3 regions of the Methylobacterium sp. Gmos3 genome follow, and region 1 is predicted to be linked to each of the others. Evidence: predicted binding sites of a transcription regulator. Region 1 holds the regulator's gene; each other region holds the start of a gene.
The links. Region 1 encodes LexA, which represses DNA repair genes until DNA is damaged. Its sites were predicted from a motif close to TGTTCNNNNTGTGTTCNG; they were not measured.
Positions count from the first base shown of each region.

Region 2: a site for LexA is predicted at 4,351-4,368, ahead of uvrA (excinuclease ABC subunit UvrA). Genes of this name have one in related genera too.
Region 3: a site for LexA is predicted at 5,985-6,002, ahead of recA (recombinase RecA). Genes of this name have one in related genera too.

Region 1 covers NZ_JBWJYL010000001.1:320,006-329,884, reverse strand. The annotation lists gene ACS5Q7_RS01660 (autotransporter-associated beta strand repeat-containing protein) at 1-578, shown strand, start outside; gene ACS5Q7_RS01655 (invasion associated locus B family protein) at 1,019-1,708, shown strand; gene ACS5Q7_RS01650 (SapC family protein) at 1,902-2,720, shown strand; partial or broken gene ACS5Q7_RS01645 (IS256 family transposase) at 2,816-2,978, shown strand; gene lexA (transcriptional repressor LexA) at 3,221-3,961, shown strand; gene ACS5Q7_RS01635 (ComEC/Rec2 family competence protein) at 3,955-6,123, opposite strand; gene gltX (glutamate--tRNA ligase) at 6,390-7,817, shown strand; gene gltA (citrate synthase) at 8,003-9,292, shown strand; gene ACS5Q7_RS01620 (DNA-3-methyladenine glycosylase family protein) at 9,361-9,879, shown strand, end outside.
Region 2 covers NZ_JBWJYL010000014.1:11,157-21,035, reverse strand. The annotation lists gene ACS5Q7_RS22945 (methyl-accepting chemotaxis protein) at 1-1,506, opposite strand, end outside; gene ACS5Q7_RS22940 (winged helix-turn-helix transcriptional regulator) at 1,604-1,963, opposite strand; gene ACS5Q7_RS22935 (zinc-binding alcohol dehydrogenase family protein) at 2,061-3,080, shown strand; gene ACS5Q7_RS22930 (MFS transporter) at 3,090-4,244, opposite strand; gene uvrA (excinuclease ABC subunit UvrA) at 4,510-7,608, shown strand; gene ACS5Q7_RS22920 (hypothetical protein) at 7,810-8,124, opposite strand; gene ACS5Q7_RS22915 (transporter family protein) at 8,084-9,085, shown strand; gene ACS5Q7_RS22910 (S1C family serine protease) at 9,304-9,879, shown strand, end outside.
Region 3 covers NZ_JBWJYL010000007.1:342,128-352,006, forward strand. The annotation lists gene rplC (50S ribosomal protein L3) at 1-428, shown strand, start outside; gene rplD (50S ribosomal protein L4) at 428-1,048, shown strand; gene ACS5Q7_RS16935 (50S ribosomal protein L23) at 1,045-1,341, shown strand; gene rplB (50S ribosomal protein L2) at 1,363-2,199, shown strand; gene rpsS (30S ribosomal protein S19) at 2,205-2,483, shown strand; gene rplV (50S ribosomal protein L22) at 2,485-2,871, shown strand; gene rpsC (30S ribosomal protein S3) at 2,882-3,628, shown strand; gene rplP (50S ribosomal protein L16) at 3,637-4,050, shown strand; gene rpmC (50S ribosomal protein L29) at 4,062-4,277, shown strand; gene rpsQ (30S ribosomal protein S17) at 4,288-4,554, shown strand; gene recA (recombinase RecA) at 4,832-5,893, opposite strand; gene ACS5Q7_RS16980 (carbamoyltransferase family protein) at 6,095-7,876, opposite strand; gene tlpA (thiol:disulfide interchange protein TlpA) at 7,908-8,543, opposite strand; gene argH (argininosuccinate lyase) at 8,586-9,879, shown strand, end outside.

The DNA.
Region 1 (9,879 bases):
TGGCGGTGCGCGGGGGCTTCGCCCAGAGCTGGCACGACGTGAGCGCCCGGCGCAGCGTGGTGATCCCGGGCTACACCGCCTCGGAGACGGCGCGCTACACGGTGGCGGGCTCGCAGGTCTTCGGCGAGGTGTCGACGGACGTGCGGGTGGGGGCGACGACGCTCCAGCCGTTCGCGGGCCTGTCGTATGTGAGCCTGGACGGACACCGGGTGACCGAGCGCGGCTCGGCGGACGCGGCGCTGTCGGGGACGGTGAGGGCCCAGGGCGTGGCCTACACGAGCGTGGGGGTGCGGGCGGCGACGCAGATCACCCTGGGCGACGTGGTGCTGACGCCGAGCGTGACGCTGGGCTGGCAGCACGCGTTCGGGGATCTGGCGCCGCGGGCGAGCCTCCGGTTTGCCGGTGGGAGCGTGTTCGGGGTGAGCGGCGTGCCGGTGGCGCAGGAGACGGCCCTGGTGGGGGCGGGCCTGTCCTACGACCTGTCCGAGGTGTCGGCGATCCGGGTGAACTACACCGGGCAGCTGGCTCCGAGGGCCACGCAGAGCGCCTTCACCGCGGAGTACTCGCACCGGTTCTGAGGACGTGAGGCCGGCGACGGAAGCTCGTCGCCGGTCTTTCCAGAGCGGTTCCCGGGGAACGCAGTCAGGCCGGGTCTCCCCTATTCGCAAGCGAAGCAGGGCAATGCAGGTATCCGTCCCATTTGGGCGGGGTCCGGTGTCCTGGCGTTCTTCTCTGCACTTGTGAGAGCGGTGATGCTGGCGGCGTGAAAACTGATCGACGAAGTCGAATCCCGGTCCGGATTCAGGGATACGCCAGCAGCTTCGGATTTGAAGTTCGCGTTGCATCTTGAATGGAAGACAATTCAAGATTGTATAGTTTCTCTGAATATCGGGATAAACCTGCGGCGGTATACCGATTTCGACGAAATTTCTGCAGCGGGGGGTTTCCATTACCCAGGCAATTGGGGAAATGCTCTTGTTATGCGGTCGGGCGAACCCTGTGAGGTGTCGATCCTTGGGTGCCGACCCACTGCAGGTCGCGAGCGGTCGCCAGTATTCCAAGGTGGAAGACGTTCGATATGATGGTTTGGACGATGAAGCGCGCAATGCGTGCGACGGCGCGGGGAATGGCTGTCGGGGTGAGCCTTTCAGCCGCGATCGGGGCTGGCCCGTCGCTGGCGGCTCCTGATGCGCCTGCGGCCGCGAAGGCCAATCAGGGCGCCGTTCCGAACCTCGGCGGGACCGGGGAGGCTGGCGATCCGCAGGTGACCACGGCCACCTATCAGGATTGGCTGGTGCGCTGCGTGACCCCGCCCAACGCGGCCAAGATCTGCGAAGCGACCCAGACGATCCAGGTGCAGGGGCAGAACGGTCAACCGGGAGGCCTGATCGCGATCATGGCCATCGGCCGCCTCGCGGCCGATGGCCCTCTCCGCGTGGCCGTCCAATTGCCGGCCGGGGTCTGGCTGCCCGCTGGTGCGAAGGTCCAGGCGGGAGAGAAAGCGAAGGCCGTTCCCCTCGAGTTCAAGCGGTGCGGCTCGGGCTGTTTCGCGGAGGTCGAGGCTGACAAGGATTTCGAGCTCGCCCTGCGGACCGCGACCGGAACCGGCACCCTGAGCTTCGAGGATGGCGCCCGCCGCACCGTGAACGTGCCTTTCTCCTTCCGGGGATTTTCGGCCGCCCTCGACGCAGCCATCAAGCCCCGCTGACGCCAGCGACGACGGGTTCGGCCCCCAGCCCGCTCGTTCCGTTCAGGGCCAGGACGCCCCCGATCCTGAGCCGAGAGGCGGGGGGCTGAAGACCGCGCGCCTCCTCCCGCTGCCGGATTGCGGCTTCTGGAAGCTCTCCATCCAGGTCCGGCGGGATGCTGGACTGACGTCCTTCACATCTGAGAACGAACCGATGGCCAACTCCGCAACCACCAATTCGCCCGCGTCTCAGGTGCCGCCGCTGTTCTACGGCAAGCCGGACGTGGTCCGATTCCCGGAGCATCGTACGCTCGGGGTTCGGCGCGAAGGGCATTTCGGCTTCGCGGCCGAAGCCGTTGCGATTCCCCTCACCGTGGCAGAATTCGCCGCGGCGGGGCGCGTCATGCCGATCGTCTTCGCCCAAGCCGAGGATGCTCTGCCCCTGGCCTTGAGCGGGCTGTCAGCGGGGCGCAACCTGCTCATCGACAAGGCGGGCGTGTGGCGTCCCGGCCTCTACATCCCGGCCTATCTGCGGCGCTATCCGTTCATCGCCGTGCAGGCGGGTGACGGGCCGGCGATGCTCGGCGTCGATACGACCAGTTCGCTGATCGTCCCGGAGGCCGATGGCGAGACGACGGACCGGCTGTTCGACGAGGCCGGCGCGCCGACGCCCCGGGCTCAGGCGGCGATGGCATTGAGCAAGGCCTATGCAGCCGAGTACGAAGCCACCCGCAGTTTCTCGGCCGCCTTGCTGGAACACCGCCTGCTGGTGCCCCGTTCGGCCGAACTGCGGCTGACGACATCCGCCGTCACGGCGACCGGTGAGATCCCCCCGGTGAGTTCCACGCTGACGGGCTTCCAGCTGGTCGATGAAGCGGCGTTCCGCGCCCTTCCGGCCGACGTGGTGGCCGAATTCCACGCTCGCGGTTGGTTGGGGGCGATCGTGCTCCACCTCGCCTCGCAACTCAGCTGGCAGACGCTCCTCGATGCGCAAGCCGAGGAACAGCCCCCGGCGGAGGCCACTGCCGCCTAAGACCAGGCGTCGCGCCGGTGCCGGTCCGGTGCGTGTGTCGTCGCTCCCTGGCGGCGGCGATGCGAACTTGGCGCGGCTTGCGCGGGGTCGAGCTCGTCGTCTCGGCCCCCATCGCCACCGCATTGGCCCAGGACGACGCGGAGGCGGCCCGCCAGCCATGGCGACGGGCGGCCGATCAAACTCCGGCCCGAGATGCCAAGGCTCGCGACCCTGATGGACACGGCCGAGCCCGCCGTGCTGGCCTGCCTGGGCGTCCCGGCCAAAGCCGGTGATCGTGGTGGCTCTCGGCGAGCGACACCACGCTAGTGGACACGACCCGCTCAAGCTCCTGCCGTGACCTATGAGAGCGGCTCGGACGGTCCGATAGCGTTCGGGTGAGCCGGCATCGCCCTACGAACCGACGCAAGGCCAAGCTTGTCTCTTGCGGAACACTTGCGGAACGCTTAACGTGTTCGCGATTTGTTTCCGTGCGACCGCCGCCACTTTGCGAGACCCGAACGATGCTCACGCGCAAGCAGCTGGACCTCCTGCGCTTCATCCAGCAGCGGATGCAGGAATGCGGCGTGCCGCCGTCCTTCGATGAGATGAAGGATGCCCTCGATCTGAAGTCGAAATCCGGCATTCACCGCCTCATCACCGCCCTGGAAGAGCGCGGCTTCCTGCGCCGCCTGCCGAACCGGGCGCGGGCCATCGAGGTGATTCGCCTGCCCGACGCTCTGGGGCGCGGGCCGGAGGCGGCCGAGGCGGCGGCGGCTGCGGCGCCCGAGCCCCGGCGCTTCACCCCGAGCGTCGTCGAGGGCGGGCTCGCCAAGCTGCCGCCGGCCGCGACGCCTCAGCCTCGGGCCTATGAGGAGTTCCGGGGCGTCGCGATCCCGGTCATGGGGCGCATCGCGGCGGGCACGCCCATCGCGGCGATCCAGAGCCAGAGCCACACCGTCACCATGTCGCCGGACTTCCTGGCCGGCGGCGAGCATTACGCTCTTGAGGTGCGCGGCGACTCGATGGTCGATGCCGGCATCCTCGATGGCGACCTCGTCGTCATCCGCAAGCAGGAAACCGCCAATACCGGCGACATCATCGTCGCCCTGATCGACGACGAGGAGGCGACCCTCAAGCGCCTGCGTCGGCGCGGCTCCTCCATCGCCCTCGAAGCGGCGAACCCGGCCTACGAGACCCGCGTCCTCGGCCCCGACCGGGTGCGGATCCAGGGTCGCCTCGTGAGCCTCGTCCGCCGCTACTGATCCGAAGGGGGCTCCGGCTCCCGGCCCGAACGCCATGGCGGCGCACGGCTCGCCGCGTGGGCATAGGTTGGAACCAGGGCGTCGCCGTCCAGCCTCACCGAGACGGCGCCCCCCTCCGCGAGGCGTCGCCGGTCGATGACCAGCGGCGCCGCGCAGTCCGGCGGTGCCCGCAGCGCGGTGACGATGAGGGCGGCGCGGGCGCAATCCTCCGGGAAGGCGCGCCTGTCCTTCACCAGGGCGACGGCCCGGCCATCCGGCAGGCGGGCGGTGCAGCCGAGACGGTCGCAGCGGCCCGGCGGGGGCGCGGCCAGGAGGTCGCCGGCCCGCCGGCCGTCGCCATCGGCCTTCAGCCATTGTTCCAGCACGAAGGCGGGCGGCTTGCCGAGCACCACGAGGCGCCCGTCGGCCCCGCGCAGGGCCGCGCCCGCGCCTTGGCGGTCGATGTAGAGATCCTGCCGGTGCGGCAGGGCCGCGAAGGCCAGGCCCGCCAGGGCCGGCAGCAGGGCGAGGCGGCGCAGGTTCGAGATGGGAAGCGTCGCGATGAGGAGCGCCGCCGCGAGCAGGAGCAGGGCTCCCGTGCCGAAGGCCGGCACCACGAGGACGGAGCGGCCGAACCCGGCGATCCATTCCGAGACGGCGAGCATCCCGGCCACCGCCTGCCCCATCACCCACCAGACCGGCCGGTCGAGGGCGAACGGATAGGTGAGCGTGCCGAGGACGGCGCAGGGCATCACCACCAGGGAAACGAGGGGCAGGGTCAGCGCGTTGCCGAGCACGCCGAAGGGCTGCACCGTCTGGAAATGGTAGGTCGCGAACGGGGCGGTCGCGACCTGGGCGACGAGGGTCGTGGCGAGGGTGCCGACGATGCCTCTGGCGACGAGGCCCAGGGTCCGCCCGAGGCGTCCCGCGCCGGGCGTGAGGAACAGCCGCCCATCGATGAGCCGGGCGCAGGCGACGAGGCCCGCCACTGCGCCGAAGGACATCTGGAAGCTGGGTCCGAGCAGGGCCTCGGGCTCCCGCGCGAGGCCGACGAGGGCGGCGAGGGCGAGATTGCGCATCGAGAGCGCCGGCCGGTCCACGAGGATCGCACCGAGCATGATCAGCGTCATCAGCAGGCTGCGCTCCGCGGCGATGTCCCAGCCGGAGAAGGCGCAATAGGCGGTGGCGCCCGCCATGGCCGCCCCCGCCGCGATCTTCTTGATCGGCCAGAACAGGGCGCAATGGGGCACGAGGGCGAGGACCGCCCGGATCAGCCAGAAGACGACCCCCGCCGCCAGCACCATGTGCAGGCCGGAGATCGAGACGACGTGGTAGATGCCGGCCGCGCGCAGGGCATCGTTGGCTTGCGGACCGATCAGCCCCCGCTTGCCGGTGACGAGCGCGGCGGCGACGGCGCCGGGCTGGCCGCCGAAGCTGCCGGCGATCCGGCGGGTCAGGGCGTTGCGGGCCTCGTCGAGGGCGGCGGCGAAGCGGAGCGAGGGAGGCAGGTCCGGCGTCGGCGCGACCGTGATCGGCCCGACCAGGGAGCCCACCGCGCCGATCCCCTGGAAGTAGGCGTCGCGGGCGAAATCGTAGCCCCCCGGCCGGGCCGCCTCCGGTGGGGGCAGGAGCCGCGCCGTGGCGCTCACGGTGTCGCCCGGCCTGAGCGGCGGCGCCTTGCGGAACGACACCCGCACCCGGCGCGGGCGCGCCTCGGGCGGCAGGGCGCCGAAGCTCTCGACGCGCACGATGAGCCGCGCGCCCTCCTCGCGCTCGTCCAAGCCCTCAATCACCCCGGTGAGCGGCGCGACCATGGTCCGCGTGAGGATCGGCGCGGCCACGCTCTCGACCCGCCATGCGGCAGCGGCGAAGCCGAGGCAGGCGAACCCGAGGGCGAGCGCCAGGGCCATCGCCCCGGGCCGCGCTCCGAGCCGGGCGGCGAGGAGGAGGCAGGCCGCCCCGGCCAGGAGAGGCGCGGGCAGAAAGGGCCGCCCATCGGCGGCGGCGAAGAAGACGAGGATGCCGATGCCGAACGCGACGGCGAGCCAGGGAAACAGCCGCCGCTGCCCGGCCTCGAGGGCGAGGGCGTGCAGGAAGCGCCCGCGCAGGGCGCCGAGCGCAAGGTCGGGGATGCGGAGGCGAGTGGTCGCCCCCGCCGCCATCCCCGCCCCGATCCGCTGCATCCATTCCGCCCGCGACTCGCGCCCACGATGCCGCAGGCGCCCGCCCGTTGCTTAGCGCGCGCGGTGGGCCGGGCGACAGTCTCGGGGTGGGATTGGGGTGATCTCACCCCCAGGCACTTGACCCGGCGGGCGGAGCAATGCCCTGTCGCCGTCAGCGGAACGCGCCGACGCGACGACGGGCAGGGATCGAACTTGCGTCGCCGCGCTTTCCACCGCAATCCGGTCCCGGCCGCCGCCGGCCGCCCCCGCCAGTCCGAAAACCAAAGATGTCGTCTCCCGTCGTCACGCGCTTCGCCCCCTCGCCCACCGGCTTCCTCCATATCGGCGGGGCGCGCACAGCCCTGTTCAACTGGCTCTATGCCCGCCACCACGGCGGGCGGATGCTGCTGCGCATCGAGGATACCGACCGGGAACGCTCCACCAAGGCGGCCATCGACGCGATCCTCGAAGGGCTGAGGTGGCTCGGCCTGGAGTGGGACGGCGACGTCGTGTTCCAGTTCGCCCGCGCCGAGCGCCATCGGCAGGTGGTGGACGGGCTGCTCGCCGCCGGCCGCGCCTATCGCTGCTACGCCTCGCAGGACGAGCTGACCCAGATGCGCGAGCAGGCCCGCGCCGAGGGCAAGCCGCTGCGCTACGATGGGCGCTGGCGCGACCGCGATCCCTCCGAGGCGCCGGAGGGCGTGAAGCCGGTGATCCGCCTGCGGGCTCCGCTGGAGGGCGAGACCGTGGTGGACGATGCGGTGCAGGGCCGCGTCACCTGGGCGAACCGCGACCTCGACGACCTCGTGCTCCTGCGCTCGGACGGAACGCCGACCTACATGCTCGCCGTGGTGGTGGACGACCACGACATGGGCGTCACGCAGATCATCCGCGGCGACGACCACCTCACCAACGCCGCCCGCCAGAGCCAGATCTTCTCGGCGCTGGGCTGGGAGGTGCCGAGGATGGCGCATATCCCGCTGATCCACGGGGCGGACGGGGCGAAGCTCTCGAAGCGCCACGGGGCGCTCGGCGTCGAGGCCTATCGCGACCTCGGCTACCTGCCCTCCGCCCTGCGCAACTATCTGGTCCGGCTCGGCTGGAGCCACGGCGACCAGGAAGTCTTCTCGACGCAGGAGATGATCCAGGCCTTCGATCTCGGCGCGGTCGGCCGCTCGGCCTCGCGGTTCGATTTCGTGAAGCTCGCGAATCTCAACGGCCTCTACATCCGCACCAGCACCGACGCCGACCTCGTGGCGGCGATCGAGGCGATCCTGCCCCAGGTCGGCCCGGAGCGCGGCATCCCCGTGCCCCTGCCCGACGACCTGCGGGACAAGCTCACCCTCGCCATGCCCGGCCTGAAGGAGCGCGCCAAGACGCTGATCGAACTCCTCGACAGCGCCTATTACCTCACCGCCGCCCGGCCGCTGGTGCCCGACGACAAGGCCAAGGCCCTGCTCTCGGACGAGGGCCGCGCCCGCATCGCGGCGGTGCTGCCGGCGCTGGAGGCCCTGCCCGATTGGAGCGCGGCGGCGACCGAGGGTGCGGTGCGCCAGCATGCCGAGGCGACCGGCTGCAAGCTCGGGCAGGTGGCGCAACCTCTGCGTGCGGCGCTCACCGGTCGCACCACATCCCCTCCCCTGTTCGACGTGATGGCCGTGCTGGGCCGGACCGAGTGCCTGGCCCGCCTGGGGGACCAGATTCCGCAGGGCTGAATCGGCCCGGTTTTCGCATTGCGGGCGGCAGGCTTTGTCACCCGGCCCGTTGCCGCTGCACTGCCGTTCGGCTAACCGAGGGTTCTGTGAGCAACCGCAACAAAAGCGGTGCGCTCTCGGGTCCGGGGGCGCCTCGGGGGAGCAGAACCGGTCTCGTCACGTCCCATCAGAAGGGTCCACGTCCCATGAGCGGCACCAGCACCATCACCGTGGACGGAAAGCAGATCGACTTGCCGGTGAAATCCGGCACGATCGGGCCGGATGTCGTCGATATCAGCAAGCTCTACGCGCAGACGGGGGCCTTCACCTTCGATCCGGGCTTCACCTCCACCGCCTCCTGCGAATCGAAGATCACCTACATCGACGGCGACGAGGGCGTGCTGCTCTATCGCGGCTACCCGATCGAGCAATTGGCCGAACAGGGCGATTTCCTCGAGACCTGCTACCTGATGCTGTTCGGCGCCCTGCCGACCGAGGCGCAGAAGGCCGATTTCGATTACCGCGTCACGCGCCACACGATGGTGCACGACCAGATGAACCGGTTCTTCACCGGCTTCCGCCGCGACGCACACCCGATGGCGGTGATGGTCGCCTCGGTCGGTGCCCTCTCGGCCTTCTACCACGACTCGACCGACATCACCGACGAAAACCAGCGGATGATCGCGTCGATCCGCATGATCGCCAAGATGCCGACCCTCGCGGCGATGGCCTACAAGTATTCGATCGGCCAGCCCTTCGTTTATCCCAAGAACGACCTCGATTACACCTCGAACTTCCTGCGTATGTGCTACGCCGTGCCGTGCGAGGAGTATCAGGTCAATCCGATCTTCGCCAAGGCGCTGGACAAGATCTTCATCCTGCACGCCGATCACGAGCAGAACGCCTCGACCTCGACGGTGCGTCTGGCGGGCTCCTCGGGCGCCAACCCCTTCGCCTGCATCGCGGCCGGCATCGCCTGCCTGTGGGGTCCCGCCCATGGCGGCGCCAACGAGGCGGCGCTGAAGATGCTGATGGAGATCGGCAAGCCGGAGAACGTCGGCAAGTACGTCGCCAAGGCCAAGGACAAGAACGATCCGTTCCGCCTGATGGGCTTCGGCCACCGCGTCTACAAGAATTACGACCCGCGCGCCCGCCTGATGCAGAAGGTGACGCACGAGGTCCTGAAGGAACTCGGCCACCAGGACGATCCGCTGCTCGAAGTCGCCATGCAGCTCGAGCAGATCGCCCTCAAGGACGAGTACTTCATCGAGAAGAAGCTCTACCCGAACATCGATTTCTACTCGGGCATCACCCTGAAGGCGATGGGCTTCCCGACCGACATGTTCACGGTGCTGTTCGCCGTGGCGCGCACGGTGGGCTGGATCGCCCAGTGGGCCGAGATGATCGAGGACCCGCAGCAGAAGATCGGCCGTCCGCGCCAGCTCTATGTCGGCCCGGACAAGCGCGACTACGTGCCGATCAACTCGCGCGGCTGAGGCCGGCGTGATCGTCTGACGGAAGGCGGCCTTCGGGCCGCCTTTCTCGTTTCGGAGGCCTCCCTCCCGTGATCGTCACCCTCCCCGTCCGGCAGCCCTACGATTGGGCGGGCCTGCGCGCCTTCCTCGCGGCGCGGGCGATTCCCGGCGTCGAGCGCGCCGACGTGGGCGGTCCCTATGCCCGCACGGTTCGCCTCGGCGGTCGGGCCGGCACCGTGACGGTGGCGCCCGGTGGGGACGGGCTCGTGGCGACCCTCACCGGCCTCGACCCGTCCGCCGGTTCGGACGTCGCGGCACGGCTGCGCCGCCTGTTCGATTGCGAGGCCGACCCCGCTGCCATCGGCGCCTGCCTCTCGCGCGATTCGCGTCTCGCGCCCCTCGTCGCCGCGCGGCCGGGGCTGCGCCTGCCGGGCGCCTGGGACCCGTTCGAAACCGGATGCCGGGCGATCCTCGGCCAGCAGGTGTCGGTGGCCGCCGCGCGACGCCTCGCCGGGCGCCTCGCGGAGGCGTTCGGGACGCCCGTGCCGGCCATCGGCACACTCAACCGGCTGTTCCCGGCCCCGGAGGATCTGGTGGAGGCGGATGTC
Region 2 (9,879 bases), on a different contig from region 1:
GCCGTCCGCGTCGCGCTGGGCGGTGGCGGCGAGGTTGGCCGAGGCGCCGACCTGCGAGGCGATCTCGTGCACCGACACCGACAGTTCCTCCGTCGCGGCGGCGACCGCATCGGCCGAACCCGCCGCCGAGGCCGAGGCGCTGGCGACCGCGCGGCTCAGCCCGGTCGTGTCGCGGGCGGCCTTGGCCATGCCCAGCGCCGAGGATTCGAGTTGGCTCGCCGAGGCCGAGACCGCCTCCACGATGCTGCCGACCTGTCCCTCGAAATCGTCGGCGAGGAGCTTGGCCGTCTCGCGCTGGGCGGCGGCGTGTTCCAGGGCCATCCGCTCCTGCGCCGCCCGTGCGGTGCGGCGCTCCGCGACGCTCTCGCGGAAGGCGAAAGCCGCGCCGGTGATCGCCTGCAACTCGCGCGGGCCGCCAGCCGGCAGCACCACCGCATCGCCCTCGCCCTCGCCCCGGCCGATGACGGTGAGGGCATGCGCGAGGCGGGTGAGCGGGCGGCTGATCGCGGTGCCGAGGGCCACGGCGATGCCGGCCGAGGCCGCGAGCAGCGCGAGCGCCCCGCCGATCCAGAGCCACAGCAGCCGCTCCGCATCGGCGCGCAGGGACCGCGCCTGCCCGATCAGTTCGCCGGTCAGCTGGTCCTCGACACCCTTCAGCGCGTCGATGCGCTGCGTCGCGAGCTTGAACCAGCCCGGCGCGTCGCGGAAGGCCGGGGTTTCGCCCGGAGCGAGGGAGAGAAGGGATTCGCGCAGCCGCGCGACCTCGCGGGAGGGGCCGCTTCCCTCGGCCGCGTCGAGGGCGCCGGCCTGCGTCGGCGCGGCGGCGGAGCGGAACAGCTTTGTGTAGCTCGCCTGATCTGCCGCGAGGGTCGCGAGCCGGCGTAGGGCCGCGAGGTCGTACTGGCCGGAGGCGAACACGGCTGACGCGGCGGCGCGCTCCTGGCCGGCGGCCTCCTTCATCATCAGGAACGCTGCGTAGGATTGGGCGCGGGCCGCGATCGAGGCCTCGTCCATGGCGCCGCCCATGGCGCGGACGAGGCCGAGGCCCGAGCCGATCATGCCGGTATAATAGACGGCGGCTTGCGGCGCTGGGATCGACAGGGCATCGATCGCCTTGCGCTGCGCGGCGAGGCCGCCGAGCCTGTCCGCGAAATCCTTGGCGCTGGCGGCGGGTGTCCCGCCCATCGCCGCGAAGCCCCCCGTCAAGACCGCTTCCCGCAGGCCGCCGAGCGCCGCGTCGGTGCGGACCCGCTGCGCCGCCATTTCCTGGCCGAACTGCGTGCCCTTGGCCGCCAGGAACAGGCTGGAGGCGCCCCGTTCCCGCTGTGCCTCGTGGACGAAGGCGCTGATCCGCGAGGAGAGGCCGACGTAATCCTCGACCTGCACCATCTCGGCACGCCGTTCCCACTGATGGGAGATCGAGACCCCGGCGGCCCCCGCGAAGGCAAGGCACGGCGCCAGCGCGACGGCCAGGATGCGGGAATGGAGCGTCGCGAGGAACATCATAACTCAGCCAGGGATAGTGTTCGTTTGTCCAATACTCGACAAGCTTGATAAAATTATCGTTTCCGATGCGGAGCTTATGTGGAGGCAAATTGCTTGATTAAGCAGCAGGGCGAAGAGATTCTGCATCGCCGGTGTGCAAATCGCCCCAAGCTTTCAATGCGCAAATGACAGGTTGCAGCGAGCGGCCGCGCTCGGTGAGGCTATACTCAACCTTGGGAGGTACTTGGGCGTACACCTTCCGCGCGATCAGCCCGTCCGCCTCCATTTCCCGGAGCTGGTTCGTCAGCATCCGCTGGGTGACGCTCGTCAGCCGGCGCCGGAGTTCGCTGAACCGCATCGTCCCCTCTAGCAGGTGGTAGAGGATCACGCCCTTCCACTTGCCGTCGATGAGCCGGAGCGTGGCTTCCACGGCGCAGCCGGGGCTGCAATCGCCGCTGTGGTGGCGGGTTCGGGCCATGACGGTATCCTTTTCGACACTAGTGGCCTTTTATGTGCGTACTTGCGCGCCGGGAAGAGCGGCGGCATCACGCGGGCCTCGATACGAGGAGGTCGCGATGCGCGCCGTCGGATACCGGAAGTCCCTGCTGATCACCCAGGACGAGGCGCTAATCGACCTCGACCTGCCGGAGCCCGAGCCGGGACCGCGCGACCTGCTGGTGAAGGTCGAGGCGATCTCGGTGAACCCGGTGGACACCAAGGTCCGGCGCCGGGCCGAGCCGGAGGCCGGCGGCGCCAAGGTGCTCGGATGGGACGCCGCCGGCACCGTCGTCGCGACCGGCGCGGAGGTGACGGAATTCGCGGCCGGCGACGCGGTGTTCTATGCCGGCGATCTCGGCCGACCGGGGACCAATTCCGAGTTTCACTGCGTCGATGCCCGGATCGTCGGGCGCAAGCCGACGAGCCTCGATTGGGCGCAGGCCGCCGCCCTGCCGCTCACGGCGATCACCGCCTGGGAGACCCTGTTCGACCGGCTCGACACGGGCAGGCCCGTGCCCGGCGCGGCCCATGCGCTGCTCATCGTCGGCGGGGCGGGCGGAGTCGGGTCCATCGCGATCCAGCTCGCCCGGCAGCTCACCGACCTGACGGTGATCGCCACCGCCTCGCGGCCGGAGACGGCGCAATGGTGCCGGGATCTCGGGGCGCACCATGTCGTGGACCACGGCAAGCCGCTGGCCGCCGAGGTGGCGGCCCTCGGGATCGGCGCGCCGGGCCTCGTCTTCTCGACCACCAACACCGACCTGCATCTCACCGAGATCGCCGGACTGATCGCGCCGCAGGGGCGCTTCGCCCTGATCGACGATCCCGAGAGCCTGGATATCTCGGTGCTGAAGCGGAAGAGCCTGTCCCTGCACTGGGAGTTCATGTTCACCCGCTCGATGTTCGCCACCGCCGACATCGCCGAGCAGGGGCGGCTCCTGAACGAGGTCGCGCGGCTCGTGGACGAGGGACGCCTGCGCACCACCCTGGGTGAGCATTACGGGCGCATCGATGCGGACAACCTCCGGCGGGCCCACGCCCTGATCGAATCCGGCCGGGCCAAGGGCAAGATCGTGCTCGAAGGCTTTTCGGATTAGGCCGGGGCCTTACAGGCGCAGCACCCGCCCCGCCGCCGCGACGCCGACCAGCAGCACCGCGACCGTCATGAAGGCGGTCGGCAGGCTCGTCCCCTGGGCGACGAAGCCGATCAGCGCCGGGCCGGCGAGCACCCCGGCATAGCCGAAGGTGGTCACGGCCGGCACGGCGACGCTCGGGGGCATCGCCGTCTGGCGTCCGGCGGCGGTGAACAGCACGGGCACGATGTTGGCGCAGCCCGCCCCGACCAGGGCGTAGCCGGCCAGCGCCGCCTCCCAGGCCGGGACGAGGACCGTGAGGGCGAGGCCGGCGGCGGCGCAGAGCCCGCCGAGGACGAGGACGCGCCTCCGCCCGAGCCATGCGACGATCCCGTCCCCCGCGAGACGGCCGGCCGTCATCGTCACCGAGAAGGCAGCGTAGCCGAGCGTCGCCCGCGCGGCATCGACGCCTCTGTCCTGCGACAGGAACACGGCGCTCCAATCGAGCACCGATCCCTCCGTGAGGAAGGTGATGCAGCACAGGATGCCGATGACGAGGACGATCCCGCGCGGAAGGGCGAAGGCGGGGCCGCCCGCCGTGGCGGCCCGCGCCAGGATGCCGGGCCAGGAGGCTGCGAACATCACGGCGATGGCGGCGACCGCGAGCAGGGTCGTGGTGCCGATCCCGAGCCCGGCGAAGAGCAAAGCCCCCGCCGCCAGCGCTCCGACGAGGCTGCCGAGGCTGTAGAGCCCGTGGAAGCCCGACATCATCGGGCGTCCCCTCGCCTTCTCCACCGCGACGGCCTGGAGATTCATGGCGCAATCGACCGCACCCATCCCCGCGCCGAACAGGAGCAGGCAGGGCGCGAACAGCCACGCCGAATCGGCGTTCGCGAGGATCGGCAGCGGCAGCGCGATCGCGCCCGTGCCGAAGAGCACCACCGGCCGCAGGCCGAACCGCGCCGCCGCCCCGCCCGCGAGGGGCATCGCCGCGATGGAGCCGATGCCGAGGCAGAGCAGCAGGAGGCCGAGTTGCGCCTCGCTCAAACCGGCCTGCGCCTTCACATGCGGGACCAGCGGCGCCCAGGCGGCGGTGCCGAGGCCGACGATGAGGAACAGGAGGCGGGTGGACCACGCGCCGTCGCGGGTCAGGGTGGCGCGCGGCTCGGTCGCGGCGAGAATCTGCATCGGCAGGTGTCGGCAATCGGGTGGCGGAGCCATACCTCTGGGGCGGCCCGCGCTTGGCCGCAAGGCAGGCCGGCGCCAGCCTGCCCTGCGCGGGGCCGGTTGCCCGCGTACTCATTTCGTTCTAGCAAGCTGACGCGGGGGCGGGTCCGCGAATGGACCGTCGCACCTTGCCATCGGCCAGCGGGGATCGACATGAGCCGGTGCCGCGGCCGGTTCACCGGACGCCTCCCCATCCGCGTCGACGCCTCGAAAGACCGCCGCCCTCATGGCCAGAGCCCGTGCCGGAGCCCAGAAGCAGGCCGCCGAACCCGCGAGCCCCCGTCCCGCCGCCGGCAAGGCCGGCGCCAAGGTGACAGCCAAAGTGACGGATAAGTCGACGGTGAAGGCCACCGCGAAGGCGCCTCCGCGCGCCGCGGCCAAGGCCGAAGCGTCCATCGATGCCAAGCTGGAGAAGCTGTTCGATTCGGCCGGCCCGGCGGCGCGGGACCAGCGCGTCATCTCCGTGCGCGGCGCCCGCGAGCACAATCTGAAGAACGTCGACCTGACGATCCCCCGCGACCGGCTGGTGGTGTTCACCGGCCTCTCGGGCTCGGGCAAGTCGTCGCTCGCCTTCGACACGATCTACGCCGAGGGGCAGCGCCGCTACGTCGAATCGCTCTCGGCCTATGCCCGCCAGTTCCTGGAGATGATGTCGAAGCCCGATGTCGATCAGATCGACGGGCTCTCGCCGGCCATTTCCATCGAGCAGAAGACCACCTCGAAGAACCCGCGCTCGACGGTGGGCACCGTCACCGAGATCTACGATTACATGCGCCTGCTCTGGGCGCGGGTCGGCATCCCCTATTCGCCGGCTACCGGCCTGCCCATCGAGAGCCAGACCGTCCAGCAGATGGTCGACCGGGTGCTGACCCTGCCGGAGAAGACGCGGCTCTACCTGCTCGCCCCCGTGGTGCGCGGCCGGAAGGGCGAGTACCGCAAGGAGATCGCCGAGTTCCAGAAGAAGGGCTTCCAGCGCCTGCGGATCGACGGCGAGTTCTACGCCATCGACGACGCGCCCAAGCTCGACAAGAAGCTGAAGCACGACATCGACGTGGTGGTGGACCGCATCGTCGTGCGTGACGACATCGCCTCGCGGCTGGCCGATTCCTTTGAGACCGCCCTCGACCTCGCCGACGGCATCGCCGAGATCGTCTACGCCGACGTGGCCGAGGGGGAGGAGGCGCAGTCCATCACCTTCTCGTCGCGCTTCGCCTGCCCGGTCTCCGGCTTCACCATCGCCGAGATCGAGCCGCGGCTTTTCTCGTTCAACAACCCGTTCGGCGCCTGCCCGACCTGCGGCGGCATCGGCCACGAGATGCGGATCGACGCCGAACTGGTCATCTCCGATCCGGCCTTGAGCCTGAAGCGCGGGGCGGTGGCGCCCTGGGCGAAATCGACCTCGCCGTATTACGGGCAGACGCTCGATGCCCTTTCCGCCCATTTCGGCTTCGAGACCAGTACCCCCTGGGGCAAGCTGAGGGACGCCGACCGCGCCGTGGTGCTATACGGGTCCGGCCGCGAGGCGATCCGCTTCTATTACGACGATGGCCTGCGCCGGTATTCGGTCAACAAGCCCTTCGAGGGCGTGATCCCGAACCTGGAGCGCCGCTACAAGGAGAGCGATTCCGACGCCGTGCGCGAGGAGATCGGCCGCTTCATGAGCGAGACGCCCTGCGCCGCCTGCCTCGGCAAGCGCCTCAAGCCCGAGGCGCTGGCGGTGAAGGTCGCGATGCACGACATCGGCGACGTCACTGACCTGTCGGTCAGCAAGGCGCACCAATGGTTCGCCGACCTGCCGGAGAAGCTGACGGCCAAGCAGAACGAGATCGCGGTCCGCATCCTCAAGGAGATCCGCGACCGCTTGAGCTTCCTGATGGATGTCGGCCTGGAATACCTGACGCTGGCGCGCGGCTCCGGTTCGCTGTCCGGCGGCGAGAGCCAGCGCATCCGCCTCGCGAGCCAGATCGGCTCCGGCCTGACCGGCGTTCTCTACGTGCTCGACGAGCCCTCCATCGGCCTGCACCAGCGGGACAACGAGCGTCTGCTCGGCACGCTGAAGCGCCTGCGCGACCTCGGCAACTCGGTGATCGTCGTGGAGCACGACGAGGACGCCATTCTCCAGGCCGATTACGTGGTCGATGTCGGCCCCGGCGCGGGCATCCACGGCGGCGAGATCATCGCCCAGGGCACGCCCGCCGAGGTGCTGGCGAACCCCGCCTCGCTCACCGCCAAGTACCTGACCGGCGAGATGGCGGTGCGGATGCCGACCGCACGGCGGAAGGGCCGCAAGGGTACGCTTCAGGTGTTCGGTGCGCGCGGCAACAACTTGAAGGACGTGGACATCGCGATTCCGCTGGGCACCTTCACCTGCGTGACGGGGGTGTCCGGCGGCGGCAAGTCGACCCTCGTGATCGACACGCTCTACAAGGCGGTGGCCAAGAAGCTGAACGGGGCGGTGGAGCACCCGGCGCCCTACGACCGGATCGAGGGGCTGGAGCACCTCGACAAGGTCATCGACATCGACCAGTCGCCGATCGGGCGCACCCCGCGCTCGAACCCCGCCACCTATATCGGCGCCTTCACGCCGATCCGCGATTGGTTCGCCGGCCTGCCCGAGGCCAAGGCGCGGGGCTACCAGCCGGGCCGCTTCTCCTTCAACGTTAAGGGCGGGCGCTGCGAGGCCTGCTCCGGCGACGGTGTCATCAAGATCGAGATGCACTTCCTGCCGGACGTCTACGTCACCTGTGACGTCTGCAAGGGCAAGCGCTACGACCGCGAGACGCTCGAGGTGAAGTACCGCGAGAAATCGATCGCCGACATCCTCGACATGACGGTCGAGGAAGCGGCGGAGCTGTTCAAGGCGGTGCCCTCGATCCGCGACAAGATGGAGACGCTGAAGCGCGTCGGCCTGCATTACGTCCGCGTCGGCCAGCAGGCGACCACCCTGTCGGGCGGCGAGGCGCAGCGGGTGAAGCTGTCGAAGGAGCTGTCCAAGCGCGCCACGGGCCGCACTTTGTACATTCTGGACGAGCCCACGACTGGGCTACACTTCCACGATGTCGCCAAGCTCATGGAAGTACTGCACGAGCTGGTCGACCAGGGAAATACTGTCGTCGTCATCGAGCATAATCTCGAAGTCATCAAGACGGCCGATTGGGTCATCGACATGGGGCCGGAGGGTGGCGACGGCGGCGGCGAGGTCGTCGCCGTGGGCGTGCCGGAAACGATCGCCGCCTCACCCGCGAGTCACACCGGGCGCTTCCTGCGCGAGGTTCTGGAACGCCGCGCGGCCAAGCCCGCGCCTCGACGCAAGGCTGCCGGCTGAGCGGATCGGCAATTTTTGCCGCTTCCGTAGGCGAAGCGCCTGACGACGCGCCATGATTCGGCCCCGGCATCGGGCGTTTCGGGCTTAGGCAATCCAAAAAGATGCCCCGGCTACGGGTGTCCGGGGCTCGCGGCGCCGCTGGATCGGGGCGCGGCGTTTGCCGGTTCGTCCCGTCTCGGACCGGGACAACAGCTTGACCATTCAACGATATTTTTCCGAACGCGCCGTTTTGACCATGTGTTGCAACGCGGCAAAAATGCGACTTTTGCGCAACGGTTCGGCTCGACGTGCCAAACCGGCAAGCATTGCTCTGTCTTTCCGAGGTCCTTTGTAGAATAGTCCCAGACGTTGAGACGGGGCGGCTCCGTGGGGGCGCTCGGCATTGAAACGAACGGCGACCGCATAGGCGGAGACGACCGGCACGGTAATGCCGAAAGCGGGACGGAAGCCAGAGACCTTGGGAAGGACCGATATAATGATGAAGAACTGGCTCGCGGCCGGCGCGGTCGCGCTCACGGTCGGAATGACGTCTACGATCGCTCACGCGCAGAGCACCACCGTTCCGGGTGAGCAGGTCGGCCTCGCGGTCGGCGCGCCGCTTCCCGAGGGCGTGTACGCGATCAACACCTTCACCTACCGCCGCACCGACGGCCGGAACGACGCCGATACGGCCGTCAACATCCCGGTCCTCGTGTGGTCGACCCCGCTGGTTCCGTTCGGCGGCCGCATCGAGCTCCTCGTGGCTCCCCCGACCGTGTTCGCCTTCACCCGCAACCCGGCTGGCCAGGCCAACAAGGACATCTCGATCAACGTCGGTACGTTCATCGGCGGCATCTGGGCGTTCGACCTCGGCGGCAACTTCGGCGTCAGCTTGCTCGGCGGTGTCTACCTGAACGAGCTCGATGGTGACCGTGGCTCGCTCTACGCTGGCCAGTTCAACGCTGCCGGCCGTCCGATCGGCACCCCGATCCTGCCGCAGCTCTCCTCCAACACCTACCGCTTCGGCGTCGCCGGCAGCTACACGGGTGACGGCTGGAACATCACCGCCAACCTGACGGCCAACATCTACGACTCGCCCGGCCGCTTCGGTGGTCCGGTCGGCGCCGCCATCGGCCCGATCCGCCTCTCGGACGCCCTGAACTTCGACCTCACGGCCACGAAGACCTTCGGCAACTTCGAGATCGGCGCCGTCGGTTACGGCACCTACAACTTCGACATCAGCCCGTTCAGCGCGGCGGCCGGCAACCGCGGCCGCTTCGCCCTCGGCGGTCTCGTCGGCTACGACTTCAAGGTGTTCAAGGTCCAGGCCTACGTCGCCCGCGACGTCGTGACCGGCGCCACGATCCCCGGTACGGCCACCGCGTTCCGCGCCGGCCGCTCCGACTACTCGACCGACGGCTGGATCCGCTTCATCATCCCGCTGTACAGCCCGGCCGCCGCTTCGCCGGTCCCGGCCCCGCTCGTCCGCAAGTACTGAGATCGGTCCCGGTTGCGGCGCTCCGCGCGCCGCATCCTCCGCTCTCGCAGACGCCCGGTCTCCTCATGGAGGCCGGGCGTTCGTCGTTTCGGCGACCCAGACCTGCCGCCGCACCGGGTGTCGGGCGGCTTCGGATCGCCTAGTTAGATATCCTTCAGGAATCACGCGGGTGGCCGATACGGCGCCCGCCGGCTGTGCGAGGCCAAGGGACGCCGACCATGCAGGGCGAACGCAAGATCCCGGTTCAGGTTCAGCCGAAGGCCGCCGATTACACCTACGACCTCGACCGTGCCATCGGCGCCGTGGTGTCCCTGTCGAGCCGGGTGCCGGAGGACGGCTTCACCGCGGAGACGCTGGGCACCGAGCGCGCGGGCAACGCCGTGGTGATCGGTGAGGACGGGCTCGTCCTCACCGTCGGCTATCTCGTCATGGAGGCAGAGAGCGTGTGGCTGACCACCCGCGAGGGCCGGTCCGTGCCGGGCCATGTCCTCGGCTTCGATGCGGCGACGGGCTTCGGCCTTGTCCAGGCCCTGGGCGACCTCGGCACCCCCGTCCTGCGTCTCGGCCGCTCGGCCTCCCTCAAGATCGGCGACCGGGCGGTGCTGGCGGGCGGGGGCGGGCGCTCTCATTGTGTCGCCGTCGAGGTGATCGCCCGCCAGGAATTCGCGGGCTACTGGGAATACGTCCTCGACGAGGCGCTGTTCACCGCGCCCTCGCACCCCCATTGGGGAGGCACGGCGCTGATCGGGCCGAAGGGCGACCTCCTCGGCATCGGCTCGCTGCAATTGCAGCAA
Region 3 (9,879 bases), on a different contig from region 1:
ATCACTTCATCCCGGGCCAGTTCGTCGACGTGACGGGCACGACCACGGGTAAGGGCTTCGCCGGTGGTATGAAGCGCTGGAACTTCGGCGGTCTGCGTGCCACTCACGGCGTGTCCGTGTCGCACCGTTCGATCGGTTCGACCGGTGGCCGTCAGGATCCGGGCAAGACCTTCAAGAACAAGAAGATGCCGGGCCATCTCGGCGTCGAGCGGGTCACGACCCAGAACCTGCGCGTCGTGCGCACCGATCCCGAGCGGGGCCTGATCCTCGTCGAGGGCGCGGTGCCGGGCGTTGCTGGCGGCTGGATCCAGATCCGCGATGCGGTGAAGCGCAAGCTCCCCGCCGACGTTCCGCTGCCGGGCAAGTTCCGTGAGAACGGTTCCTCCGCCCCGGCCACCGAAGCCCCTGCGGCTGAGGAGACCGCGTGATGAAGCTCGATGTCACCACCCTCGACGGAGCCGGTGCCGGTTCGGTCGAGCTGAACGAAGAGATCTTCGGCCTGGAGCCGCGTGCCGACCTGCTTCAGCGCATGGTCCGCTGGCAGCTCGCCAAGCGTCGCGCCGGCACTCACGCCGTGCAGAACCGCTCGGACGTGAACCGGACCCGCAAGAAGCTCTACAAGCAGAAGGGCACCGGTAACGCCCGCCACGGCGCGGCGTCCGCGCCGCAGTTCCGCGGCGGTGGCCGTGCCTTCGGTCCGGTCGTGCGCGACCACAGCCATGACCTTCCCAAGAAGGTCCGTGCGCTGGCGCTGCGTCACGCCCTGTCCGCCAAGGCGAAGGCCGAAACCCTGATCGTCGTCGACGACATCACGATCGACAACCACAAGACGAAGGGCCTCATCGAGACCTTCGGCAAGATGGGTCTGTCGAACGCCCTGATCATCGGCGGTGCCGAGGTCGACGTGAACTTCGGCCGGGCGGCTCGCGCCATTCCGCAGATCGACGTGCTGCCCGTTCAGGGCATCAACGTCTACGACATCCTGCGCCGCGAGAAGCTCGTGCTCACGAAGGCGGCGGTCGACGCGCTGGAGGAGCGTTTCAAATGAGTGCCGATCCGCGCCACTACGACATCATCGTCTCCCCGGTCATCACCGAGAAGGCGACGAATCTCACCGAACAGAACAAGGTTGTCTTCCGGGTCGCCCCGAAGGCCACCAAGCCGCAGATCAAGGAAGCGGTCGAGAAGCTGTTCGACGTCAAGGTGACGGGCGTCAACACGCTCATCACCAAGGGCAAGAAGAAGGTTTTCCGCGGGCTTCGCGGCCAGCGCTCGGATGTGAAGAAAGCGATCGTGACCCTGGCCGAAGGCCACACGATCGACGTCACCACCGGGCTCTGAGGCAGGATCGAGGACGAGCCGATGGCTTTGAAGACATTCAAACCGGTCACGCCGAGCCTGCGTCAGCTCGTGCTCGTTGACCGCCGTGAGCTTTACAAGGGCAAGCCGGTGAAGGCGCTGACCGAGGGCAAGAGCTCCTCGGGCGGCCGCAACAATCTCGGCCGCATCACCGTGCGTTTCCGCGGTGGTGGGCACAAGCGTTCGCTGCGCAACGTCGATTTCAAGCGTCGTGACCAGCTCAACGTGACCGCGACCGTGGAGCGGATCGAGTACGATCCGAACCGCACCGCGTTCATCGCGCTGATCAACTACCCTGACGGCAAGCAGAGCTACATCCTGGCTCCGCAGCGGCTCGCCGCCGGCGACAAGGTGGTGGCCGGCGAGAACGTGGACATCAAGCCGGGTAATGCCGGCCCGATCGGCTCCATGCCGGTCGGCACGATCGTCCACAACGTCGAGCTGAAGATCGGCAAGGGCGGCGCGATTGCCCGCTCCGCCGGCAACTACGCTCAGATCGTGGGCCGCGACCAGGGCTACGTGACCGTTCGCCTGAACTCGGGCGAGCAGCGTCTCGTGCATGGACAGTGCTTCGCGAGCGTCGGTGCGGTGTCGAACCCGGACCACATGAACATCTCGCTCGGCAAGGCCGGGCGGAACCGCTGGCTCGGCAAGCGCCCGCACAACCGCGGCGTGGCGATGAACCCGGTCGACCACCCGCATGGCGGCGGCGAAGGCCGCACCTCCGGCGGCCGTAACCCGGTCACGCCGTGGGGTGTGCCCACCAAGGGCAAGAAGACCCGGTCCAACAAGCGGACCGACGTCTTCATCCTGTCCAGCCGTCATAACCGCAAGAAGTAACCACCATGGCACGCTCTCTCTGGAAGGGGCCGTTCGTCGACGGCTACCTCTTCAAGAAGGCCGAGGCGGCGCGGGGTTCCTCGCGCTCCGAGGTCATCAAGATCTGGAGCCGCCGCTCCACGATCCTGCCGCAGTTCGTCGGGCTCACGTTCGGCGTTCACAACGGCCAGAAGCACATTCCGGTCTACGTCACCGAGGAAATGGTCGGCCACAAGTTTGGCGAGTTCTCGCCGACCCGCACCTTCCCCGGCCACGCGGCCGACAAGAAGGCGAAGAGGCGCTGATATGGGCAAGCAGGCTACCCCCCGCGCGCTCCCCGAGAACGAAGCCAAGGCGGTTGCGCGCATGCTGCGCGTGTCCCCGCAGAAGCTGAATCTCGTGGCGCAGCTCATCCGTGGGAAGAAGGTGGAGACGGCGCTCGCCGATCTCCAGTTCTCCCGCAAGCGCATCGCCACCGATGTGAAGAAGTGCCTCGAAAGCGCGATCGCCAACGCCGAGAACAACCACGATCTGGATGTCGACGATCTCGTCGTCAGCCAGGCCTTCGTGGGCAAGGCGTTGGTCCTGAAGCGGTTCCACGCCCGTGCCCGCGGCCGCGGCGCGCGCATCCTGAAGCCCTTTTCGAACCTCACCATCGTGGTTCGCGAAGTGCGCGCGGCTGAAGCGGCCTGAGGAGGATCTGATGGGTCAGAAAGTCAACCCGATCGGTCTCCGGCTCGGCATCAACCGGACCTGGGACTCCCGCTGGTTCGCCAACAAGGGCGAATACGCGAAACTCATGCACGAGGACGTCGCGATCCGCGCCGCCCTCATGAAGCAGCTCAAGCAGGCGGCGGTCTCCAAGATCGTCATTGAGCGTCCGCACCGGAAGTGCCGCGTCACCATCCACTCGGGTCGTCCGGGCGTGGTGATCGGCAAGAAGGGCGCGGACATCGAGAAGCTGCGCAAGCTCGTCGGCACCATGACCAAGGCCGACGTGACCATCAACATCGTCGAGGTGCGCAAGCCCGAGATCGACGCCACCCTGGTGGCCGACTCGATCGCCCAGCAGCTCGAGCGTCGTGTCGCCTTCCGTCGCGCCATGAAGCGCGCCGTGCAGTCGGCGATGCGTCTTGGCGCCGAAGGCATCCGGATCAACTGCTCCGGTCGTCTCGGCGGCGCCGAGATCGCCCGTCAGGAGTGGTACCGCGAGGGCCGCGTTCCGCTGCACACCCTGCGTGCGGACGTGGATTACGGGACCGCCACGGCGTTCACGACCTACGGCACCTGCGGTATCAAGGTGTGGGTGTTCAAGGGCGAGATCCTTGAGCACGATCCGATGGCCCAGGACAAGAAGGCCCAGGAAGAGGGCGGCCGCTCCGGCGGGCGCCGCGAGCGCGACGGTGAGGGTGGTCGTGACCGCCCGCGTCGCGAGCGCGAGCACGCGTGAGGTAAGCCATGCTGCAACCCAAGAAGACCAAGTTCCGCAAGCAGTTCAAGGGCCGCATCCACGGTGCGGCCAAGGGCGGCTTCGACCTGAACTTCGGGCAATTCGGCCTGAAGGCGATGGAGCCCGAGCGCGTCACCGCCCGCCAGATCGAAGCTGCCCGCCGCGCCATCACGCGTGAGATGAAGCGTCAGGGCCGTGTCTGGATCCGGGTGTTCCCGGACGTCCCGGTCTCGACCAAGCCGACCGAAGTCCGCATGGGCTCGGGTAAGGGTGCGCCGGACTTCTGGGCCGCGCGCATCCATCCCGGCCGTATCATGTTCGAGGTCGACGGTGTCACCGCCGACATCGCCCGCGAGGCCCTGCGCCTCGGCGCGGCGAAGCTGCCGGTGCGGACCCGCATCATCACGCGCATCGCCGATTAAGGAGATCGTTCGTGAAGACCATCCAACGCCATGCCGACCTGAAGGCGCTCTCCGCCGATCAGCTCGCCGACGAGTTGCTGAACCTGAAGAAGGAGCAGTTCAACCTGCGCTTCCAGGGTGCCACCGGCCAGCTCGAGAACGTTTCCCGCATCCGTGAGGTGCGGCGGGACATCGCCCGGGTGCGTACGCTGCAGCGTCAGCAGACGCTCGCGTCCGCCAAGGCCTGAGGAGAAAACCATGCCGAAGCGCGTCCTGCAGGGCACTGTCGTCAGCGACAAGGGCGAGAAGACCATCGTCGTGAAGGTGGAGCGCCGCTTCACCCACCCGGTGATGAAGAAGACCGTCCGCCGTTCGAAGAACTACCATGCGCACGACGAGGCCAATTCGGCCAAGGTCGGGCAGACGGTGTTCATCGAGGAGTGCCGCCCCTTCTCGAAGCTCAAGACCTGGAAGCTGGTCGAGGGCGAAGCCGCTCCTCAGACTGAGGCCGGCGAAGCCGCCTGAGGCGCGGTCGGGCTCACCGCTCGACCACGCCGCTTTCTCGTAGCTTGACGGCGAAGCGATCCCCCGTGGGATCGCTTCGCCGTTTTGCGTTCGTATCGTCCTCGTCCGTTTCGTCATTGCGAGCGTAGCGAAGCAATCCAGAGAAGCGCCCCGCTTGTGAAGCGCACCCCCGTCCCTGGATTGCTTCGCTACGCTCGCAATGACGGGGTCGGTAACCGAAACAAAAGCGGCCCCGGATTTCTCCGGGGCCGCTCTGCCGAGGCCGGTGGGATGAGGCTTACGCCTCGCCGGGGTCGAGATCGTCTTCGGTCGGCTTGGCGTTCTCGAGGATCTTCTCGGCGACGAGGCCCGAGTTCTGGCGGATCATGCCCTCGATCTTGGCGGCGACCGCCGGGTTGTCCCGCAGGAAACCCTTCGAGTTCTCGCGGCCCTGGCCGAGACGCTGGCTGTCGTGGGAGAACCACGCGCCCGACTTCTCGACGATGCCGGCCTTCACGCCGAGATCGATCAGCTCGCCGACCTTCGAGATGCCCTCGCCGAACATGATGTCGAACTCGACCTGCTTGAACGGCGGAGCGACCTTGTTCTTCACCACCTTCACGCGGACCTGGTTGCCGATGGCCTCGTCGCGCTCCTTGAGCGTCGAGATGCGGCGGATATCCAGGCGCACGGAGGCGTAGAACTTCAGGGCGTTGCCGCCCGTCGTGGTCTCCGGCGAGCCGTACATCACGCCGATCTTCATGCGGATCTGGTTGATGAAGATGACCATGCAGTTCGAGCGGGAGATCGATCCGGTCAGCTTGCGCAGGGCCTGGCTCATCAGGCGGGCCTGAAGGCCGGGCTGGCTCTCGCCCATCTCGCCCTCGATCTCGGCACGGGGCGTCAGCGCCGCCACCGAGTCGACCACCAGCACGTCGATGGCGCCGGAGCGCACCAGCGTGTCGGTGATCTCCAGGGCCTGCTCGCCCGTGTCGGGCTGGGAGATCAGCAGGTCATCGAGGTTCACGCCGAGCTTGCGGGCGTAGACCGGATCGAGGGCGTGCTCGGCATCCACGAAGGCGCAGACGCCGCCCTTCTTCTGGGCCTCGGCGATGGTGTGCAGGGCGAGCGTGGTCTTGCCCGACGATTCCGGGCCGTACACCTCGATCACGCGACCGCGCGGCAAGCCGCCGACGCCCAGCGCGATGTCGAGGCCCAGCGACCCGGTGGAAATCGTCTCGACTTCCTGCACCTTGTCGTTCTTGCCGAGGCGCATGATCGAGCCTTTGCCGAAGGCCCGCTCGATCTGCGACAGGGCGGCGTCGATCGCCTTGGACTTGTCCTTGTCTGCGGGGGGCATATCCAACACTTTCAGCGCGGGCTGGGCCATCTGGCGACGCTCCTTATGGAGAGGATGGGCGCCGATCACAACGCGCCCGCCGGAGCGATTTTGTACTCTCTTTGTTCTCAATCGGCAAGAGCGGGAGCGGCGTTCTCGTCGGCTGGACGGCTGTTTCCAATCTGGGATTGAGAACGCAATCTGCCTGCACGCCGTGGTGCGTCAGGTGCCGCGAATCATGGTCGGGTCCTTCACGACGATCCAATCCTCCACCACGAGGGCGTCGAGGCCGGTGGTGTAGAACATGAGGATCGCGTCCTCCGCCGTGTGGAGGATCGGCTTGCCCATCACGTTGAAGCTCGTGTTGAGCAGCACCGGCACGCCCGTCAGTTCGCGGAACGCCTCGATGAGGGCGGCGTAGGCCGGGTTGCGCTTGGCCGTGACGGTCTGAAGGCGCCCGGTGCCGTCCTCGTGGACGACGGCGGGCACCTTGTCCCGCACGCTCTCCTTCCAGACCAGCGTGCGCTCCATGTAGGGGCTGTCGGCGAAGTCCTCGAACCAGTCCGGTCCGGCGACCGCCAGGATGGACGGGGCGAAGGGGCGGAAGGCCTCGCGGTACTTCACCTTGGCGTTCAGGGCGTCCTTGGCGCCGGCGGGGCGCGGATCGGCCAGAATCGAGCGGTTGCCGAGGGAGCGGGGGCCGAACTCGGCCTGCCCCTGTACCCAGCCGACGAGGCCTCCCGCGGCCAGGATGCGCGCGGCCTCGCGGGTCACGGCGCCGTGGCCGAGCTTGCGGGCGCGGGGCTCGTGCTCGGCGAGGCGTTCCATCGGCGCGGTTGAGACCCGCGCGCCGAGATAGGGCGTCAGCGGCCGGGCTTCCTCCGGCGGGCCGGACCAGTCGGGATGGTCCTCCTGGAAGGCGAGCCACGCCGCGCCGACCGCGTTGCCGTCATCCGCCGGGGCCGAGGGCACGTGCAGCCGGGTGAAGGGCGAGCGGCCGAGCACGCGGCCGTTGTAGGAGGAGTTCAGCCCGCAGCCCCCCGCGATCACGAGGTTTTCGGAGGGGGCGAGGGCATGGGCCTCGGCGACGAGGGCGTCCATGAGGGTGCCGAACAGGTCCTGCCCGCAGCGGGCGAGGTCCGCCCAGCCGTTCTCGATGGCATCGGCGGGGCGGCGGGCCAGGAGTTCGGCGGCGACGCCCCGGATCGTGTCCGCATTGGCGAAGCGCAGGCGCGTGCCCTCCACCCGGCAGAGGCGGGCGAGGATGGCGGCGAGGTCGGGATCGGGGCGGCCATAGGGGGCAAGCCCCATGATCTTCCACTCCTCGCCCTTCACCTGATCGAACCCGGCGAGATCGGTGATGAGGCCGTAGAGGAAGCCCAGCGACCCGCGTCCGCGATGGCGCTTCACCTCCTCGATCCGGCCGTCCCTCAGGCGGTGGATCGCCGAGGCGCCGGTCTCGCCCATGCCGTCGACGGTGAGGGCCGTGGCCTCCGCGAAGGGGCTTCCCCACAATCCGTAGGCGGCGTGGCAGAGGTGGTGCGCATAGCGCCGTTGCCCGACGATGCGCGCGCGGGGCGGGCTGCCGCCGGTCCGCACGTCCTGCGTGAGGGCGAGGAGCGTGCCGAGGCCCGCCCGCGCTTGCGCGAGGTGCAGATCGGCGATGAAGACCCGCTCGGCCTGTTCCGGCACGAAGGACGCGTTGAGATCGACCGGATGCGCGGCGAGCGTCGGCAGGTCGAAGGTGCCCGCCTGGGCCTGCCCCTTCAGGAAGCCGCTGAACTGGTCGCCCCAGGTCGAGGCGACGACGATCTCCGAGCCCGGCGGGACGAATTCGCGGAGCAGGGGCGCGATCCGCGCCGGAGCGTCGGGTTCGCAATTCGGCGCGCGCTTGTATTGCAGGAAGCGCTCCGTCGCCTCGGCGAAGAGCAACGTTCCGTCCGGCCCCACCAGGGCGAGGGCCGGATCGTGGAAGGTGGTCGCGAGACCGAGATAGAACCGCATCCCTGCGGGGTAGCCCGCGCCGCCCCTGCGATCAACGGCCCAGCGCGGCGCGGATCAGGGCGAGGCCGTCCGGGCTCGACCACTCGGCCCCGCCCTTCATCACGCCGATGGTGCAGCCGGCGCCGTCGACCAGCAGCGTCGTGGGCAGGCCCGCCGAATCCGCATGGCGCTGGACGATGGGCAGGACGCGACCACCGGGATCGGCGTAGAACGGCAGGTGGGTGATGCCCGCCTGTTTCAGCCATTCCGGCGGCTTGTCGAGGTTGCGCGTGTCGACGTTGATCGCCACCACGTCGAAGTCCTTGCCCCCCATCTCCGCCTGGAGCCTGTCCAGGGCCGGCATCTCCGCCTTGCAGGGGGCGCACCACGTCGCCCACAGGTTCACCAGCAGCAGCCGGCCCTTCATGGCGGCGAGGCTGGTGTCGGCCCCGTCCGGCCCCTTGAAGGTGAGGTCGGGGGCGGGCTTCGCCTGCTTCGGGGCCTGCATCGCGGCGACTTGGCCTTTCGCGGCGGCATCGACCCGGACGAGAGCAGGGGCGGCGGCGGCGCAGGGGCCGGAGGCCGGACCCCCGTTGCCGCCCACGAGACCGCTCCCGTATAGGGCAAGGCCGGCAAGGCCGAGCGCTGCGAGGCCGCCGCCCGCGATGAGACCTTTGCGGACGGGCATCAGGCTTGCCTCTTGGAATTGGCGCGGCGCGGAAGGATCGACATGAGCAACCGGATGTGGGGCGGGCGCTTCGCGAGCGGCCCCGCCGAGATCATGGAGGAGATCAACGCCTCCATCGGGTTCGACAAGCGCTTGGCGCCCCAGGATATCCGCGGCTCGCTGGCGCATGTCGCGATGCTGGGCAAGGCGGGGATCCTGCCCGCAGAGGATGTGGCGGCGATCGAGGCCGGGCTCAAGTCCGTCCGCGACGAGATCGAGGCTGGCACCTTCGTGTTCAAGCGCGAGCTCGAGGACATCCACATGTCGGTCGAGAGCCGGCTGACGGAGATCGTCGGGCCGGGGGCAGGGCGCCTGCATACGGCGCGCTCGCGCAACGATCAGGTCGCCACCGACATGAAGCTGTGGGTGCGCGACACCCTCGATTCCCTCGACGCCCAGGCCGCCGACCTGCAGCGGGCGCTGGCCGAGAAGGCGCTGGCCCATGCCGGCACGGTGATGCCGGGCTTCACCCACCTGCAATCCGCCCAGCCGGTGACGTTCGGGCATCATTGCCTCGCCTATGTCGAGATGCTGGCCCGTGACCGGGGCCGCTTCCGCGACGCGCGGGCGCGGCTCAACGAATGCCCCCTCGGGGCGGCGGCGCTGGCGGGCACCTCGTTCCCCATCGATCGGCACGCCACGGCGGCGGCCCTGGGCTTCGACCGCCCGACGGCCAATTCCCTCGATTCCGTGGCCGACCGCGACTTCGCCCTGGAATCCCTCGCCGCCGCCTCGATCTGCGCCGTCCACCTGTCGCGCTTCGCGGAGGAACTGGTGGTGTGGACCTCGGCCCAGTTCGGTTTCGTGAAGCTGTCGGACGGCTACACGACCGGCTCCTCGATCATGCCGCAGAAGCGCAACCCGGATGCGGCCGAACTGGTCCGCGCCAAGGCGGGGCGGATCGTGGGCGCGCTCACCGGCCTGCTCATCGTGATGAAGGGCCTGCCGCTCGCCTATTCGAAGGACATGCAGGAGGACAAGGAAGGCACGTTCGATGCCCTCCAGGCCCTCTCGCTCTGCCTCGCGGCCATGACCGGCATGGTGCGGGACCTCGAGCCGGCGGCGGACGTGCTCGCCAAGGCGGCAGGGGCCGGCTTCAGCACCGCCACCGACCTCGCCGACTGGCTCGTGCGCGAACTCGGCATGCCGTTCCGGCAGGCGCACCACGTCACCGGGCGCCTCGTCGGTGCGGCCGCCGCGAAGGGCGTGGGTCTCGAAGACCTCTCGCTCGCGGAGATGCAGGAAGCCGAGCCGAAGATCACCGAGGCGATCTACGCGGTGCTCGGCGTCGAGAACT